4 regions of the Kitasatospora sp. NEAU-69 genome follow, and region 4 is predicted to be linked to each of the others. Evidence: riboswitches for the same ligand, from Rfam matches in the RefSeq annotation. Region 4 holds a riboswitch; each other region holds the start of a gene.

Region 1 (3,805 bases), on a different contig from region 4:
TCGATTGCGAGATCAGATGCCCCACCTGCCCCCGGAGTTGCTGCCCGCCACCCGCCGCGCCCTGCTGCACCGGCTGGCCGTCGGCCAGTCGGAGGGGCGCGCGCCGTCCATGGTGGGGGCGGTGGTCCGCGGCGGTCATCCGGTGTGGACCGGCGCCCGCAGCATGATCGTCGGGCACGAGCCCACCGCCGACGTCCAGTACCGCATCGGCTCGATCTCCAAGACCTTCGTCGCCGTGCTGGTCCTGCAACTGCGCGACGAGGGCCTGCTGGACCTCTCCGACCCGCTGGAGCAGCACCTGCCCGGCACCGCCGCCGGCCGGGCGAGCATCCGCGAACTGCTCAGCCACAGCGCCGGACTGGCAGCCGAGACCCCGGGCCCCTGGTGGGAGCGGACCGCCGGCACGCTGCGCCCCGAGCTCTCCGACCTGCTGGAGGAGCAGCCGTTCCGGCACCCGGCCGGCGAGCGCTTCCACTACTCCAACCCCGGCTACGCGCTGCTCGGCGCGCTGGTCGAGCGGCTGCGCGGCGAGCCCTGGACCGAGGTGCTGCGGCGCGAGGTGCTGGAGCCGCTCGGCATGACCCGCACCACGCCGCTGCCGCAGGCCCCGCACGTGGACGGCTTCGCGGTGCACCCCTGGGCCGACGTGATGCTGCCCGAGCCGCTCACCGACACCGGCGCGATGGCGCCGGCCGGTCAGCTCTGGTCGACCGCCGCCGACCTCTGCCGCTGGGCCGCCTTCCTGGCCGGCAGTGCCGACGCGACCGGTGGTGACGGCGGCTCCGGCGAGAAGGTGCTGGCCGCCGAGACGCTCGCCGAGATGCGCCGGCCCGTCGCCGCGCCGGAGGACGCCGACCTGGGCTCCTCGTACGGCCTCGGCGTGCAGCTGATCCGCGACGGCGGCCGGCTGCTGGTCGGCCACGGCGGCTCGATGCCCGGCTTCCTCGCCGGGCTCTGGTTCAGCGAGCAGGACGATGTGGCCGCCATCACCCTCGCCAACACCACCGCCGGCCGGGGCATCGGCGCGGTCGCCAAGGACCTGGTCGCGATCACCGCCGAGTACGAGCCCGCGCTCCCCGCGCCCTGGCGCCCGTTCACCGACGCCGATCCGGAGCTGCTCGCGCTGACCGGTCCCTGGTACTGGGGCCCCTCCGCGCTCGGGCTGCACCTGCGGGCCGGCCGCGCGCTGGAGCTCACCGCGCTCGGCGGCCCGGCCCGCACCTCGCGGTTCGTGCCCGAGCCGGACGGCACCTGGACCGGACTGGACGGCTACTACGCGGGCGAGACGCTGCGCGTGGTGCGCCGCGCCGACGGCACGGTCAGCCACCTGGACCTCGGCAGCTTCGTGCTGACCCGCACTCCGTACGACCCCACCGCGGACGTGCCCGGTGGCGTCGATCCGACGGGCTGGCACGCGGGCTGACGATCGATCGGGCGGCCCGCCCGGCGACGGGCGGGCCCACCGATCACGCGGGTGCGGGTGAGCCGATCACGCGGGCGCGGGCCCACCGATCACGCGGGTGCGGCCGGTCCGATCATGCGGACGCAATCGTTATGGATCACTGTTGTGGATCTTTCGGACATTACGGCCCCGACATGAGACAGCTCACACCGACTTGTGCTAGGACCTTCGTCCCGCTTACGGTCCTACTCGTTCGTCTCCACACGAGACGGACCCCACTCTCCGGAACGCCGAGTCCTGCCGCCGGAACGAGTGGGCACGTGCACCCATCAGCACCACGGCAGGGGCGGGGGAACCACAGGTAAGTCGCCCTACCCGGACCTGTCCGGGCGGGGCTTGGGGTGAAGCCGCGCTCTTTTGCGCGGCCGGGCAACTCCAGCCCGAATCCGACAGCTCACCTCGCAGGCGTGGGAGAGGAAAAGCACTTCATGCTGTCCGTCAACGGTCGCATCAGCCTGCCCACTCGCAGCACCATCAAGCGCATCATCGCGGCCTCCGTGGTCGCCGGTGTCGGTGCCGGCCTTCCGGTGATCGCCGCGACCGGCGCCTCCGCCGCGCCGCTCCACCACTCCTACCCGGCGCACCACGCCGCGAGCCACACCGCCCCGGTCGCGGCTCCCGCTGCCGCCCCGGCCGCCGCCGCGCCGCAGGCCGCCGCCCCGCAGGCTCCGGCCGCCCCGGCCGGCTACACCGTGGTCAGCGGTGACACCCTGTCCAAGATCGCCGACACGCACAACGTGCAGGGCGGCTGGCAGAAGCTCTACAGCATCAACAAGTCCGTGCTCACCAAGGGCCCCGACTCGATCTTCCCGGGCCAGCAGCTGACCCTCGGTGGCGCGGCCCACGCCGCCCAGGCCCCGGCCCAGCAGGCTCCCGCCGCGCCGGCTCCGGCCGCCCCGGCCGCTCCCGCCGCCGCGAGCACCCCGGTCACCACGACCGCGCTCGCCGCCCCGGTCGCGAACACCCCGGCCGGCCTGCAGGCGCTCGCCGCCTCGATCGTCCCGGCCGACCAGCTGGCCTCGTTCGACCAGATCATCACCCACGAGAGCGGCTGGAACGTCACCGCCACCAACCCGAGCTCCGGCGCCTACGGCCTGCCCCAGGCCCTGCCCGGCAACAAGATGGCCTCGGCCGGTTCCGACTGGCAGACCAACCCGGCCACCCAGATCAAGTGGGCGCTGGACTACATGAACACCACCTACGGCAGCCCGAACGCCGCGTGGGTCTTCTGGCAGGCGCACCAGGCGTACTGATCGGGCTACTTCGAGCCGATCAGCTGATCAACCGATCCGCTGATCACTCGATCGCCAGATCAATCGCCTGATCGTCGAGGCTTGTCAGCTGCTTGTCCGACAGCTGACGGGTCGCCCGACGAGCACCACCGAAGGGCCCGGTTCACGTTGCGGTGCGTGAACCGGGCCCTCAGTGCGTCCCGGGGGCCGGTGCGTCGCTAGGCCAGCGTCGCCGGGCGGGCGCCCTCGTGGGCCAGCAGGTACTCCTTGCGCTCCAGCCCGCCCGCGTACCCGGTGAGCGAACCGTTCGCGCCGATCACCCGGTGGCAGGGGCGCAGGATCAGCAGCGGGTTCGCCCCGATCGCGGTGCCGACCGCACGCACCGCCGCGCGCGGCGCGCCGATCTGCTCGGCGAGCTTGCCGTAGCTGGTCGTGCTGCCGTACGGGACGGTGTCGATCGCGTGCCAGACCCGCTCCTGGAACTCGGTGCCGTGGGTGCGGAATTCGACGTCGAAGTCCTTCAGGTCCCCGGCGAAGTAAGCGCGCAGCTGCTCGGTGATCGCGGCGAAGGCGGCCGGCTCGGCCGGCTGCTCCGGGGCGACGGCGGCGCCCTTCTGCCCGGTCATCGACAGCGAACAGAGCGCGAGCCCGCCGGGCGCCGTCGCGGACGGCTCGCCGACCAGCAGCAGCTCGCCGAGCGGGCTGTCGATCGTGGTGTGCACGGTGCTGGTCATCGCCGGGACCTCTTCTCTCATACTGCTCTGCTCGTACTGCTTTGCTCGTGTTGCGGGGCACCCCTACTACTGTGCCGTGTGTCTACCCTGCCGCCTCGCGCGCAGTGGATCCGGCGGATTTCGGACATGACGCTGCGGCGGCGCGCTCCATCCGGATATTGGGCAGCCGATCGCGCCAGAGCAGCCGTTCCCCGGTGGGCCGGAAGCCGTGGTCCGCGTAGAACCGGACGGCGCGCCCGTTGTACTCCGTCACCCAGAGGCGGACCACGCTGTCGCCCGCCCAGTCGAGGAACTCGCTCATCAGACGGCGGCCGAGGCCGTGCCCCTGGGCGGCCGCGAGCAGGTACATCGGGCCGAGCGTGCAGCTGCCGTCCTCG
Region 2 (3,805 bases), on a different contig from region 4:
ACATGCGGCTGCGGCTGCTGCTGGACACCGTGCTCCAGTCGGCCCAGGGCCTGCAGCGCGAGCTGGCGCTGCCGGTCACCCGGCTGCATCCGGCCGACCTGGTGGACGCCGTGGTCCCGGGCACCGCCTCGCCGCACGACGTGGCCCGGCGCGGGCTGGCCGAGGACGACCCGGCGCTGCTCGACCAGCTGCTGGCGATCCCTCAGGTGCACCTGGTGGTCGACGGCTACAACGTGACCAAGACCGGCTACCCGACGCTGCCGCTGGAGCAGCAGCGGATGCGGCTGCTCGGCGGTCTGGCGATGCTGGCGCAGCGCACCCAGGCCGAGGTGACCTGCGTCTTCGACGGGCAGGACCTGGACGTCCCGGTGATCATGGCGCCACCGCGCGGGGTGCGGGTGCGGTTCAGCCGCACCGGGCAGACCGCCGACGAGCTGATCCGCCAGCTGGTCCGGGCCGAGCCGCAGGGGCGCCCGGTGGTGGTGGTCTCGGCGGACCGGGAGGTCGCGGACGGCGTGCGGAAGGCCGGCGCGCGCCCCGTTTCTTCGATTCTGCTGCTGAACCGGCTCTCCCGGACCTGATCGGGGCTCAGCCGGGCGGTAGCGTTCAACCGCAGACGCGGGTGCTGCCCAGCCCGGTTATCGGCAGGTCATCGCGCCGTGTGGGGATCGTGAAGGCCACTGCTCCGAACGTAGTTCGTCGCTGCGAAGGAGTAGCGCGAACATGTGATCTTCACTAGGGTCTGGCGTCAAACCTATTTTTCTGGTTACTCATCCGATCGGGTGAGGCCAGTAGAAGAAGGAGCAGTCCCGTGGCGACCCACCGCCGTTCCAAGCAGCCGAGCCGCGTGCGGGTCACCGTGCTCACCGCCGCTGCGGCGACTGCCGTTGCCCTCTCCGCGCAGACCGGGGCGTGGGCCGATCCCAAGCCGTCCACGGAGGACGTCAAGGCCCAGATCGACGCGCTGAACAACCAGCAGGAAGTCGCCTCCGAGAAGTACGACGGCATCAAGGAGCACGGCGACCAGATGCGCGCGCAGGCCGCGCAGCTGCAGGACGAGGTGGCGCGGACCCAGGACCAGGTCACCCAGCTGCAGTCCGGCCTCGCCGCGGTGGCCGGTGAGCAGTACCGCAACGGGGGCATCGACCCGTCGGTCCAGATGATGCTCAGCTCCAACCCGAAGACCTACCTGGACCAGGCCTCCAGCATGGATCTGGCCACCTCCACCCAGACCGACCAGCTCAAGTCGCTCCAGGCGGAGCAGCGCAAGCTGGACCAGGAGAAGAAGGAAGCCGGCGACGCGCTGGCCGAGCTGGACCGCTCCACCAAGGAGCTGAACGACGCCAAGACGGACGTGCAGAACAAGCTCGCGGCCGCGCAGAAGCTGCTCAACTCGCTGAGCGCCGCGGACCGCGCCGCGCTCCAGGCGGACGACCGCGCCTCGCGCAGCAGCAGCCGGGTGGACCTCAGCGCGCTGCCGCCGGCCTCCGGCTACGCCGGCGCCGCGGTGGCCGCCGCGCTCAGCAAGCTGGGCCACGCCTACGTCTGGGGCGCCTCCGGCTCCACCTACTTCGACTGCTCGGGGCTGACCCAGTGGGCGTACGGGCAGGCCGGCGTCTCGCTGCCGCGCACGACGTACGAGCAGGTCGACGTCGGCACCCGGGTGCCGAGCCTGGCGCAGGCCCAGCCCGGCGACCTGATCTTCTACGGCGGCGACCTGCACCACGTCTCCATGTACATCGGCAACGGCCAGGCGGTGCACGCCCCGCACACCGGCGACGTGGTCCGGATCGCGGACGCCGCCTCGATCGGTTCGATCAACCAGATCCGCCGCCCCTGACTGACGGCACTGACTGACGGGACGCCAGGGGCCGATGTGACCTGGGACACCCGTCCGTGCGCGACATGATCACCAGTCAGTGATCCACATAGCACGCAGAGTCAAAGTTAGCCGTTTTTTCTGACAAGGATTTGAACGGATCACAGATCTGTTACTAGGGTCAGGGACCGTACCACCGCGACCTTGGTCGCCCGACCCGGGCGGCGGCGGTGGTTCGCGCCGAGTTCGGAAAGCAGCACGGACAGTTGACTGTCCGGTGGGGAGCCCGCAGGGGCGCTGTGGACCGGAGCCGGGGAACCACGTTTCCCTCGGGGTGAATCGGCGCCAGAGTCGGCCTGACGGTCGGTGAGGCGTCGTAGGGCAGCTTCCAGCCCGAACCCGTCAGCTCACCCGGTAGGCGGTCGAAGGAAGAAGGATTCGTGGCGTCCCATCGTCGTCCCAAGCCCGTCGGTCGTACCCGCGCGTCGATCCTGACCGCCGCTGCCGCGACCGCCGTCGCCATCTCCGCGCAGAGCGCCGCGCACGCCGACCCGGCCCCGACCATCGACTCGGTCAAGACCCAGGTCGACCAGCTGAACGCGCAGGCCGACCAGGCCACCCAGCAGTACGACGGCGCGCAGGAGAAGCAGCAGACCCTGCAGAAGCAGGTCAGTGACCTGCAGGACCAGGTGGCGCGGCAGCAGGACCAGGTGACGAACCTGCAGACCGGGCTCTCCCAGGTGGCCGCCAACCAGTACGCCAACGACGGCATATCGCCGACCGTGCAGATGATGCTGACCACCCGCCCGGACAGCTTCCTGTCCCAGGCGAGTTCGCTCAATCAGCTGAACAGCACGCAGTCCGAGACGCTGAAGGAACTGCAGACCGAGCAGCGCAAGCTCGACCAGGACAAGGCCGAGGCGCAGAGCAAGCTCGCCGACCTGGACGCCACCACCCAGCAGCTCAAGACCGCCAAGGAGCAGGTCCAGAGCAAGCTGCAGGCGGCGCAGACCCTGCTCAACACGCTGACCGAGCAGCAGCGTCAGCAGATCGCCGCCGCCGAGGCGAAGGCCGCCGCCGACGCGCAGGCCGCCGCCCAGAAGGCCGCCGCCGACGCCCAGGCGGCCGCGGCCGCCAAGGCCGCCGCCGACTCGCAGGCCGCCGCCTCGCGCAGCACCACCCGCAGCGACCTGAGCGCCCCGTCCTCCGCCCCCTCCACCGCCGCCAGCGCGCCCGCCGCGCCGAGCGGTGGCGGCAGCAACTCGGCGGCCTCCGCCGCGATCGCCGCCGCCGTCAGCAAGCTGGGCACGCCGTACTCCTGGGGGGCGAGCGGCCCGAACAGCTTCGACTGCTCCGGCCTCATGCAGTGGGCGTACGCGCAGGCCGGCATCTCGCTGCCGCGCACCTCGCAGGAGCAGGCATCGGCCGGCACCAACATCGGCACCAACCTCGCCAACGCGCAGCCCGGCGACCTGCTCATCTTCTTCGGCAACGAGGGCCACGTCGGCATGTACGTCGGTGGCGGTCAGATGATCCACGCCCCGCACGAGGGCGCCGTGGTCAGGTACGAGTCCGCCTCGGTCATCACGCCGCTCGTGGCGATCGTGCGCCCCTGACACCTGGGGCCTGTCCGGGCGATCTTGCCGGGCGCGCGACGCCGGGCATCCCGCCTGGACGCACCGGCGAATCATCCAAGTACGGCCCAGTACGAGGACGATCCGCCGGCACGCCCAGCCGGGCGCCCAACGCCGCGCGCTGATCCGACAAGATCGCCCGGACAGGCCCCAGGCACCACGCCAACGGCCCGGCCCGGCTCCCTTCTTGGGGGCCGGGCCGCTGTCGTTCGGGCCCGGCTCGGCGCAAGTGCCCCGCGCTGGTGTCCGATTGGGGATCAAATATTCGTATTGGCCATGGTTTGGACTCCCTTGCCGGGACTCGCTAACGTCTGCGCTCGGACTTCCGTTCACCGACCTTGGCCTCCCCGCC
Region 3 (3,805 bases), on a different contig from region 4:
GGACTCGTCCCGGCCCCCCGTTGTCAGCCCCGGCCCGTACGATCGCGCGCAGATGGCGGCTAGCTGCGAGGAGTTGACGATGGCGCACGTCCAGACGGTCTGCGGGCCGGTGGATCCCGCCGAGCTCGGAAGCGTGCTCACCCATGAGCATCTGCTGGCGCTCACCCCGGGGCCGTGGCTCGCCGGCGGCCCGAAGGCGGGGCAGCAGGAACAGCAGGACGAGGTGCAGATCGACCTCGCCGTGGCGGCGCTCAGCGGCCTGTCGGCCTACGGCGTCCGCACGGTGGTCGACCTGAGCCCGTACGGGGACGCCGGGCGGGACGCGCACGGGGCGAACGCCGCGCTGCTGCCCGAGATCTCCCGCCGCAGCGGTGTGCACATCGTCAGCGGCACGGCCAGCTACCGGGAGGGATTCAGCCCCGCCTGGGTGCGGGACGCCTCCGTCGCGGAGCTCGCCGCGCGCTTCGTGGCCGACGCCACCACCGGCATCGGCGACACCGGGATACGCGCCGGCTTGCTCGGTGAACTCCCCACCGGGCTCGGCGAAGTGACCGACCACGAGCGGAAGGGCCTGCGCGCGGCGGCCCGCGCCCACCACACGACCGGCCTGGCCGTGAGCACCCACACCACCCACGGGACGATGGCCCTCGAACAGACCGACCTGCTCCGGCAGGAGGGGGTGGACCCCCAGCGGGTGGTCATCGGGCACATGGACAACCATCCCGAACTCGACTACGTCCGCCGCGTGCTGGACCGCGGCGTCACCATCGCCTTCGACTCGGTCGGCAAGGAGAACTGGGATCTGCGGCTGCCACCGGCGCCGGAGCCGTTGCCGGACGGGCAGTACACCAAGCAGGCGCTGCGCCAGTCCGACGGCACCAGGGCCGACCGGATCGCCCGGCTCGTCGCGGAGGGCCACGCCGAGCGCATCCTGCTCTCGCAGGACCTCACCGGCGGCCAGGCCTACCTGAACCCCACGACACACGGGCGGTGGGGCTACACCTATCTGACCGCCGTCTTCGTCACGATGCTCGCCGAGCGCGGTGTCACCGAGGCGCAGCTGCACACGATGCTGCACACGAACCCCGCCCGCCTGCTCACCCTCGACTAGACGGGCCGGCGCCCTGCGCCGTCCCGTCCGGAGCGCATCCGGACGAGACGGCGCGGGGGTGTGACTAGCCCGCCTGCCAGTACTTGATCGACGAGATGCTCACGTCCGCGGAGGAGCCGACGCTCGGCGCGGTGCCGCTGGTGTCGGTCTCCGACTGGAGCACCAGGTGCATCGGGGTCGACGGGACTCGCGAGGTCGAGTGGCCGATGACCTGGCCGTCCAACGAGAAGGTCAGGCTCCCCGGCTGCCAGTCGATCGTCGTGGTGTGCCAGGCGCCGGCCTCGGGGACGCTGGTGGAGTACGCGTCCTGGTCGGATCCGGCGGTGGCGTCCTCGCGGTGCATGAACGCCGCGATGTTGCCGTTGAGCGGGCCCTCGGGGAAGTCGATCTCACCGTTCTGCGGCCAGATCCCGCTGTCCGGCCAGAGCAGCCAGGCGGTCTTGTAGCCGGCGGCGGAGGTGGCCTTCCAGGTCACCTGGAACGTGCCGTACTGCACGCCGCCGTCCGACCCGACCGCGCCGGGCAGCTTGGGCACCGGCGCGCCGACCCAGGTGCCCGAGCTGTCACGGTTGAGGTGGACGTTCAGCTGGCCGTTGGCGATCGACATCGTCTTGGCCGGGCTGTAGGTGCCGTTCTTCGAGGTGTCCTGCCAGCCGTCCGGGTAGGCCCACCACTTCGAGTCCACGTTGGCGGGCAGGCCGGTGCAGTGGCTGTTCTGGATCGGGCCGTTCGCCGAGCAGCCGGTCCAGCTGCCGAGCGGCACGTTCTCCCCGCTGAAGTCGTCGGACCAGGTGGGGGCGGTGCCGGAGGCCACCGCGGTCGGAGTCGCAGGCGCCGTCGGAGTCGGGGCAGACGGTGTGGCGGTCGGCGTCGGCGTCGGCGTGGACGCCGCACCCGACGCACCCGTGACGGTCAGTGTCTGCGCCGGCAGGTTGTGCCACTTGCCGGCGGAGTCCTGCCAGAAGCCGAACTCGCTGTACGTCCCGGCCGGCAGCGTCCGGGTGCCCGTGGTGATCGAGATCCCGCTCGGGCAGATCCGGGCGTTGCTCGCCGACCCGGGGAAGTCGAGGTTGTCGCCGGCCGCGTCGCGGACGCCCACGCCGAGCGTCCGGGCGGTGAAGCAGCTTGCGGAGTGCACGGTCAGCGAGGCCGACGTTGCGGTCCCGGCGGCCATCGCGGCCGGGGCGAGTCGGTCCTGCACGACACGCGGGGTGGCGGCTTCGGCGTTGCCGAAGACGGTGACGGCGAGCGCGCCGGCCGTGGCAACGGCCGTCGCACCCACCCGAAGGGTTGTGGCAGAGATGCGCATGGAGGTTTTCCTCGGCAACGCCTGCGAGGTGAGCTGTCGGATTCGGGCCGTGAGGTAGCCCGGCCGCCGGTGGAAGCGGCTTCACCCCTAGCCTTGCACGTCCGCCGAAAAGGCCTGCGGAGTGCTGAGGCGACTTACCTGGGTCCCCCGCTCCCGTCCGTGTCGGTTCTTGATCGACCGCCGACGGGTGGACGGGATTCGGCGTCCCGACGGCGGCGCCCGCACCTGGCGGACGACGACAGCAGGCTAGGCACCGGGCACGAACGACACAAGCGAGCAGCCCTTCCTGTCACACACCTCACACCTCATGCCTCCCATCGCTCACACGGCCCGCACCGTTCACGGCACCGGCATCACGCCTCGGCGCGCTCCGGGAACCGCTGCCGGATCGGCGTGCAGAGCGCGACCGCCACCACCACCGCCAGCAGCACCGCCGCCCCGAGCAGCGGCCCGCGCGCGCCGTAGCGCCCGACCAGCGCGGTCAGCACCGCCGCGCCGAGCGGCGCGAGGGCGCCGTGCGCGGTCCAGAACGCGGCGGTGACCCGCCCCAGCAGGTGACCGGGCGTGACCTGCTGCCGCAACGACATCGAGCAGAGCCGGGCCACCGCCATGCCGAAGCCGTACCCGAAGGCCGCACCCGCCGCCAGCGTGATCCGCCCGGTCAGCGCGAGCAGCAGCACGGCGGCACCGCCGAACGCGGTGGCGATGAGCCAACACGGGCCGAAGCCCCAGCGGCGGCGCAGCGCGGGGGTGACCAGGGCCGCGGCGCAGGTGCCGAGGCCGCCCAGCGCGAGGACGAGGCCGACCGTGCGCTCGCTCTGCCCGAGACCGTGCCGCACCTGGTAGATGAACACGTCGGTCATGCCGAGGTCGAGCAGGCTGACCACGGCCAGCGCGACGGTCAGCGCGCGCAGCACGGGGTGGCCCCAGAGGAAGCCCAGGCCCGCGGTGAAGTCGGCCCGCAGCCGCGCACCCGGGCTGAGCTCCTCGGCGGACGTCGCAGCGCCGGAAGCCGTCACCTCGGACGTCACGGCCTCGGACGCCGCCTGCTCGACGGGGCGCAGCCGGATCACCGCCATCCCGAGCAGCGAGACCCCGAAACTCGCCGCGTTGATCCCGATCGCGGCCGTCGGACCGAACAGCCCGGCCACCACACCGGCGAGCGCGGGCCCGACGATGTAGGCGAGCGCACCGGTCGACTGCAACTTGCCGTTGGCCGCGGTGATCCGGTCGGGGCCCACCAGGTTCGGCACGACGGTGACGTACGTGATCCGGAAGAGCAGGTCGAAGACCGAGGCCAGCGCCATCACCACGTACAGCAGCCAGATTTGCGGACTGACGGCCCAGCAGATCGGGATCGCGCCGAACAGCAGCAGTTGCGCCGC
Region 4 (3,805 bases):
AGGTTGCGCCGGACGGCGGCCCACCCGGTCGGCTGCCCGCTCCCGGTGACCTGGTGGCCGGTGGCCAGGCCGGTGACCCGGCCGCCGTCACGGGCGGTGGTGGCGGTGGAGCGGCCGCCGGTGCGCTGGGCCGGGACGGTGCCGGTGGGGACGCCACCTGCGGGGGCGGTCGCGCCGTTCGCCGGGGTGGTCCGCGCGGTGGTCGGCTGCGTCATGGGCCCTCGTCCTCTGCGATGCGGGTCCCCCTGGCCGGAGGCCGGGAGACGTGGCGCCGTCGGGCTGTTGCTACCCGGCCGGGCCCTGGTCTGACCGTGCTTCGGAGACTGGTTCTGTCTCGGTCCCGATCCGAATCGGTACGGGATGGGACTTTAGTCCTATCCGATGAGAGCACTCTGTGGCCAGAGCGGTTCCGCCGCAGACTCCGACGCGGACCTCGACGCGGACCTCGACGCGGCTGTCCGACTCAGCTGCCCGGCTCAGGCCGTCCGACCAGCCGCCGGCCAGTTGCGCAGTCCGCTGGTCAGCACCGCGATCAGCCGGTCCTGGGTGACCGCCGTCTGCTCGGCGAGCTGGAACGCGCCGCCGATCGCGAGCGAGGCGAACCCGTGCGAGAGCGCGCGCACCGTCCGGGCCGCGTGGATCGCCTCGGACTCCTCGATCCCGTAGTCGTGCAGCACCCCGATGATCGTGCCGACCAGCTCGGTGCTCGCCTCGATCAGCTCCCGGTCGGCGGCCGACGGCGCCTGCGGCAGCGCGGCGTAGCGACGCGGGTGCTCGGTCGCGTACCCGTGGTACGCCCGCAGCAGGGCGTCCACCGCGGCGTCCCCGCGCAGCCCTGCGGTCGCCTCGTGCAGCCGGGCGGCCAGCTCGCCGGTCACCCGGATCGCGACCAGCCGGCGCAGTGCGGTGAGCCCGCCGGGCACGTGCTTGTAGAGCGAGGGGGCGGCCACGCCGGCCCGCAGCGCCACGCCGGACAGGGACAGCGCCTCCGGGCCTTCCTGATCGATCAGTGCGAGCGCGTGGTCGACCACGCCATCGGGGGTCAGTCCGACTCGGGGCATCAGGCCACCTCGGCGAGGAAGGGGAGCAGGGCATCGGCGGTGGCCTGCGCGAACTCCGCCATCGGGTAGTGCCCGGCCCCGTCGATCATCACCTTACGGCCGTTCAGCGCGGCCACCTGACGGTCGGCCACCGCCGACGGGTCGGTGAAGTCGGGGTCCTTGGCGCCCATCAGCACCAGCGCCGGGCAGCGCACGCCCTCGGTCCAGCCGACCGGCGCCGAGTCACCGCGGACCTGGGCCTTGACGGCGGGCCGCCGGCCCGGCGTCCGCAGCGCGGCGACCAGGCCCGCGTTGTACTCGGCGCGGTCGGCCGGGCCGCCGGACGGGTAGGCCATCTTGTTCAGGTACATGCCCCAGAGCGAGGGGAAGTACGGGATCAGCTCGCCGATCCCCTTGGCGACGGCGCCCATCACCGGGTTCGGCTTCGGGCTCTCGACGAACGCGTCGATCAGCACGATCCCGGCCACCTTCGCGGGGGCGGTGGTGGCGGCCTTGACCACGCTGGCGCCGGTGTACGAGCTGCCGACCAGGACGGCGCGCTCGATGCCGAGGTGGTCCAGCAGCGCGAGGGCGTCGGTGGCCGCCGAGGCGGGGCTGTAGTCGTCCCAGGCGATCGAGGACTCGCCGAAGCCGCGCAGGTCCATGGTGATCACCCGGTGGCCGGCGGCGAGCAGCAGCGGACGCAGGTGCCGGTAGCTGCGGCGGGAGTCGAGCATGCCGGGGAGCAGGACGACCGGGGTGCCGGTGCCTTCGCTGTCGTCGTAGGCGAGGGTGCCGCCGGCGAGCTCCAGGTAACGGGTCTGCGGGGCGAGGGTGCTGTTCATCTGAGCGGGCCTCCTTGGCCTGTCGGCCGTGCCGCCGGCGCCTGCCGACATCACAAAGCTATGGCTAATAGCCATAGCCGTCAAGTGCCGCATCAGGCGGCGTTCATGTGGCGTTCGAGGTGACGTAGTCACAGAATGTGATGACCTGATGCCGCATCAGGTACAAACCCGTCAAATCACCATGGAAGTGGGTGACAATGCCTGGAGATCGGCTTGGAATCAGGGGCTTCTGGGATTAACGTTTGATAACGCAGCGCGGTCGGCAACGCCGTACCCGAACGGCACCGTGCGCCGTCGCCTAATCCACGGACCCGCCCCCACGGCGCGGTCCCGGAGCCGGGGAACCACCGTTCCTTGGGGTGAATCGGAACGGCTCCGGCCCGACCGTAGGGGACCTTCCTCTCCGAACCCGTCAGCTAACCCGGTAGGCGCGAGGGAAGGAAAGGAGCGCGCCCCCGTGGCGTTGACGCACTCCCCGGAGAGTCGTACCCAGTTGCTGGACCACGCCCCCGACGGGGATGAGACCGCCCGGCACAAGGTGCCCCGGCAGGCCCGCGCCGGCGCCCCCGCGCTCGGGGTCGCCGCGATGACGGCCGCGCTCAGCGCGACCGGCCTCTCCGCCGCCACCGCCGCCGCGGCCGCCCCCGCCGCTCCGGCCCCCGCGCTCTCCGTCCCCGCACACTCAGCCCCGGACACGGCCGCCGCACACGCGGCCACCGCCTCGCCGGACAGCGCCGACCCGGGCCTCGCGCTCGCCGCCCGCATCCAGCAGCAGGCCGACAGCCGCCGCACCGCCGCCGAGGAGGCGGCCCGTCTGGAGGCCGCCCACGAGGCCGCGGCCAAGCGCGCCGTGCAGGCCGAGGCGCAGGCGCTCGCCGCTGCCGCCGCCGTCGCGCAGCCCGGCCCGGCCACGCCGTCCGTCGCGGCCGAGCCGACCGCGCCGGCCGCGGTGGCCGCCGAGCTGCCGGTCGCCAAGTACGTGCTGACCGCGCAGTACGGCCAGACCGGCTCGCACTGGGCGCAGCTGCACACCGGCCTCGACTTCGCCGCTCCGACCGGCGCCCCGGTCACCGCCGTCACCACCGGCGCCGTCAGCTCGGCCGGCTGGTCGGGGGCGTACGGCTACCGGGTGATCCAGACGCTGCCCGACGGCACCGAGCTCTGGTACTGCCACCTCTCCTCGATCGCCGTCACGACCGGCCCGGTGGGTCCGGGGACGGTGCTCGGCAAGGTCGGCGAGACCGGCAACTCACCCGGCCGGCGCGCGGACGGCGGCGCCGTGGGCCCGCACCTGCACCTGGAGGTGCGGCCCGGTGGCGGCGCCCCCGTCGATCCGCTGGTCTGGCTCCAGCAGCACGGGGTCAACCCGTAACGGGCCCGTCCTCGGTCGATCCGTCCTGGGTCGTCTCCTCCTGCGTCCAGTCGGCCGCCGCTGATCCGTCGGCGGCGGCCGGGTCGCCCTCGGCGGGCCAGTCACTCTCGGCAGGCCAGTCACCCTCGGCGGGCCAGTCGGCGCCGATCGCGCCGATGTCCGGCAGCTCGACCAGGCCCCGCTGCACGATGTAGCCGTCCACCTCGGCCGCGCCCGGCTCGGGCGCGAGGTCCGGGTACTCGGTCAGCAGCAGCCCGGGCAGCCCGGGCACCGTCCAGTCGCCGAGCAGTCGCAGCGCCTCGGCCTGCACCGCCGCCTCGAAGTCGGTGAAGTCGCCGGAGAGTTCGGCGGGCATCGGCAGGCCGAGCGCGTTGAGGCCGGCCAGGTTGCGGTAGCTGCGCTGCATCAGCCGGTTCTCGATCAGCAGCCGCGCGCCGTCGGTGGCCATGCCGATCGAGAGCAGCACGCCGTCCGTCCAGCCGGCCACGCCCTCCGGCTGGTCGAGCGACTCCAGCGCGGTGAACGCGTCGATCCGGGCCGGCTCGTCC

Evidence for each region. Region 4 has a riboswitch for cyclic di-AMP ahead of AC060L_RS34035 (M23 family metallopeptidase). Riboswitches for the same ligand answer to the same signal wherever they lie in the genome.
Region 1: another riboswitch for cyclic di-AMP. It lies ahead of AC060L_RS01200 (aggregation-promoting factor C-terminal-like domain-containing protein); the one in region 4 lies ahead of AC060L_RS34035 (M23 family metallopeptidase).
Region 2: another riboswitch for cyclic di-AMP. It lies ahead of AC060L_RS35800 (C40 family peptidase); the one in region 4 lies ahead of AC060L_RS34035 (M23 family metallopeptidase).
Region 3: another riboswitch for cyclic di-AMP. It lies ahead of AC060L_RS07845 (glycoside hydrolase family 16 protein); the one in region 4 lies ahead of AC060L_RS34035 (M23 family metallopeptidase).

Annotation. Positions count from the first base shown of each region.
Region 1 is NZ_JBWXUE010000001.1:285,356-289,160, reverse strand. It holds gene AC060L_RS01205 (serine hydrolase domain-containing protein) at 17-1,423, shown strand; cyclic di-AMP (ydaO/yuaA leader) riboswitch at 1,760-1,885, shown strand; gene AC060L_RS01200 (aggregation-promoting factor C-terminal-like domain-containing protein) at 1,891-2,715, shown strand; gene AC060L_RS01195 (methylated-DNA--[protein]-cysteine S-methyltransferase) at 2,913-3,428, opposite strand; gene AC060L_RS01190 (GNAT family N-acetyltransferase) at 3,511-3,805, opposite strand, start outside.
Region 2 is NZ_JBWXUE010000056.1:25,184-28,988, reverse strand. It holds gene AC060L_RS35810 (NYN domain-containing protein) at 1-581, shown strand, start outside; gene AC060L_RS35805 (C40 family peptidase) at 812-1,840, shown strand; cyclic di-AMP (ydaO/yuaA leader) riboswitch at 2,105-2,256, shown strand; gene AC060L_RS35800 (C40 family peptidase) at 2,260-3,435, shown strand.
Region 3 is NZ_JBWXUE010000005.1:92,936-96,740, reverse strand. It holds gene AC060L_RS07850 (phosphotriesterase family protein) at 80-1,111, shown strand; gene AC060L_RS07845 (glycoside hydrolase family 16 protein) at 1,176-2,420, opposite strand; cyclic di-AMP (ydaO/yuaA leader) riboswitch at 2,424-2,598, opposite strand; gene AC060L_RS07840 (MFS transporter) at 2,774-3,805, opposite strand, start outside.
Region 4 is NZ_JBWXUE010000046.1:34,719-38,523, forward strand. It holds gene AC060L_RS34020 (hypothetical protein) at 1-215, opposite strand, end outside; gene AC060L_RS34025 (TetR/AcrR family transcriptional regulator) at 477-1,061, opposite strand; gene AC060L_RS34030 (alpha/beta fold hydrolase) at 1,061-1,885, opposite strand; cyclic di-AMP (ydaO/yuaA leader) riboswitch at 2,171-2,331, shown strand; gene AC060L_RS34035 (M23 family metallopeptidase) at 2,343-3,257, shown strand; gene AC060L_RS34040 (hypothetical protein) at 3,247-3,805, opposite strand, start outside.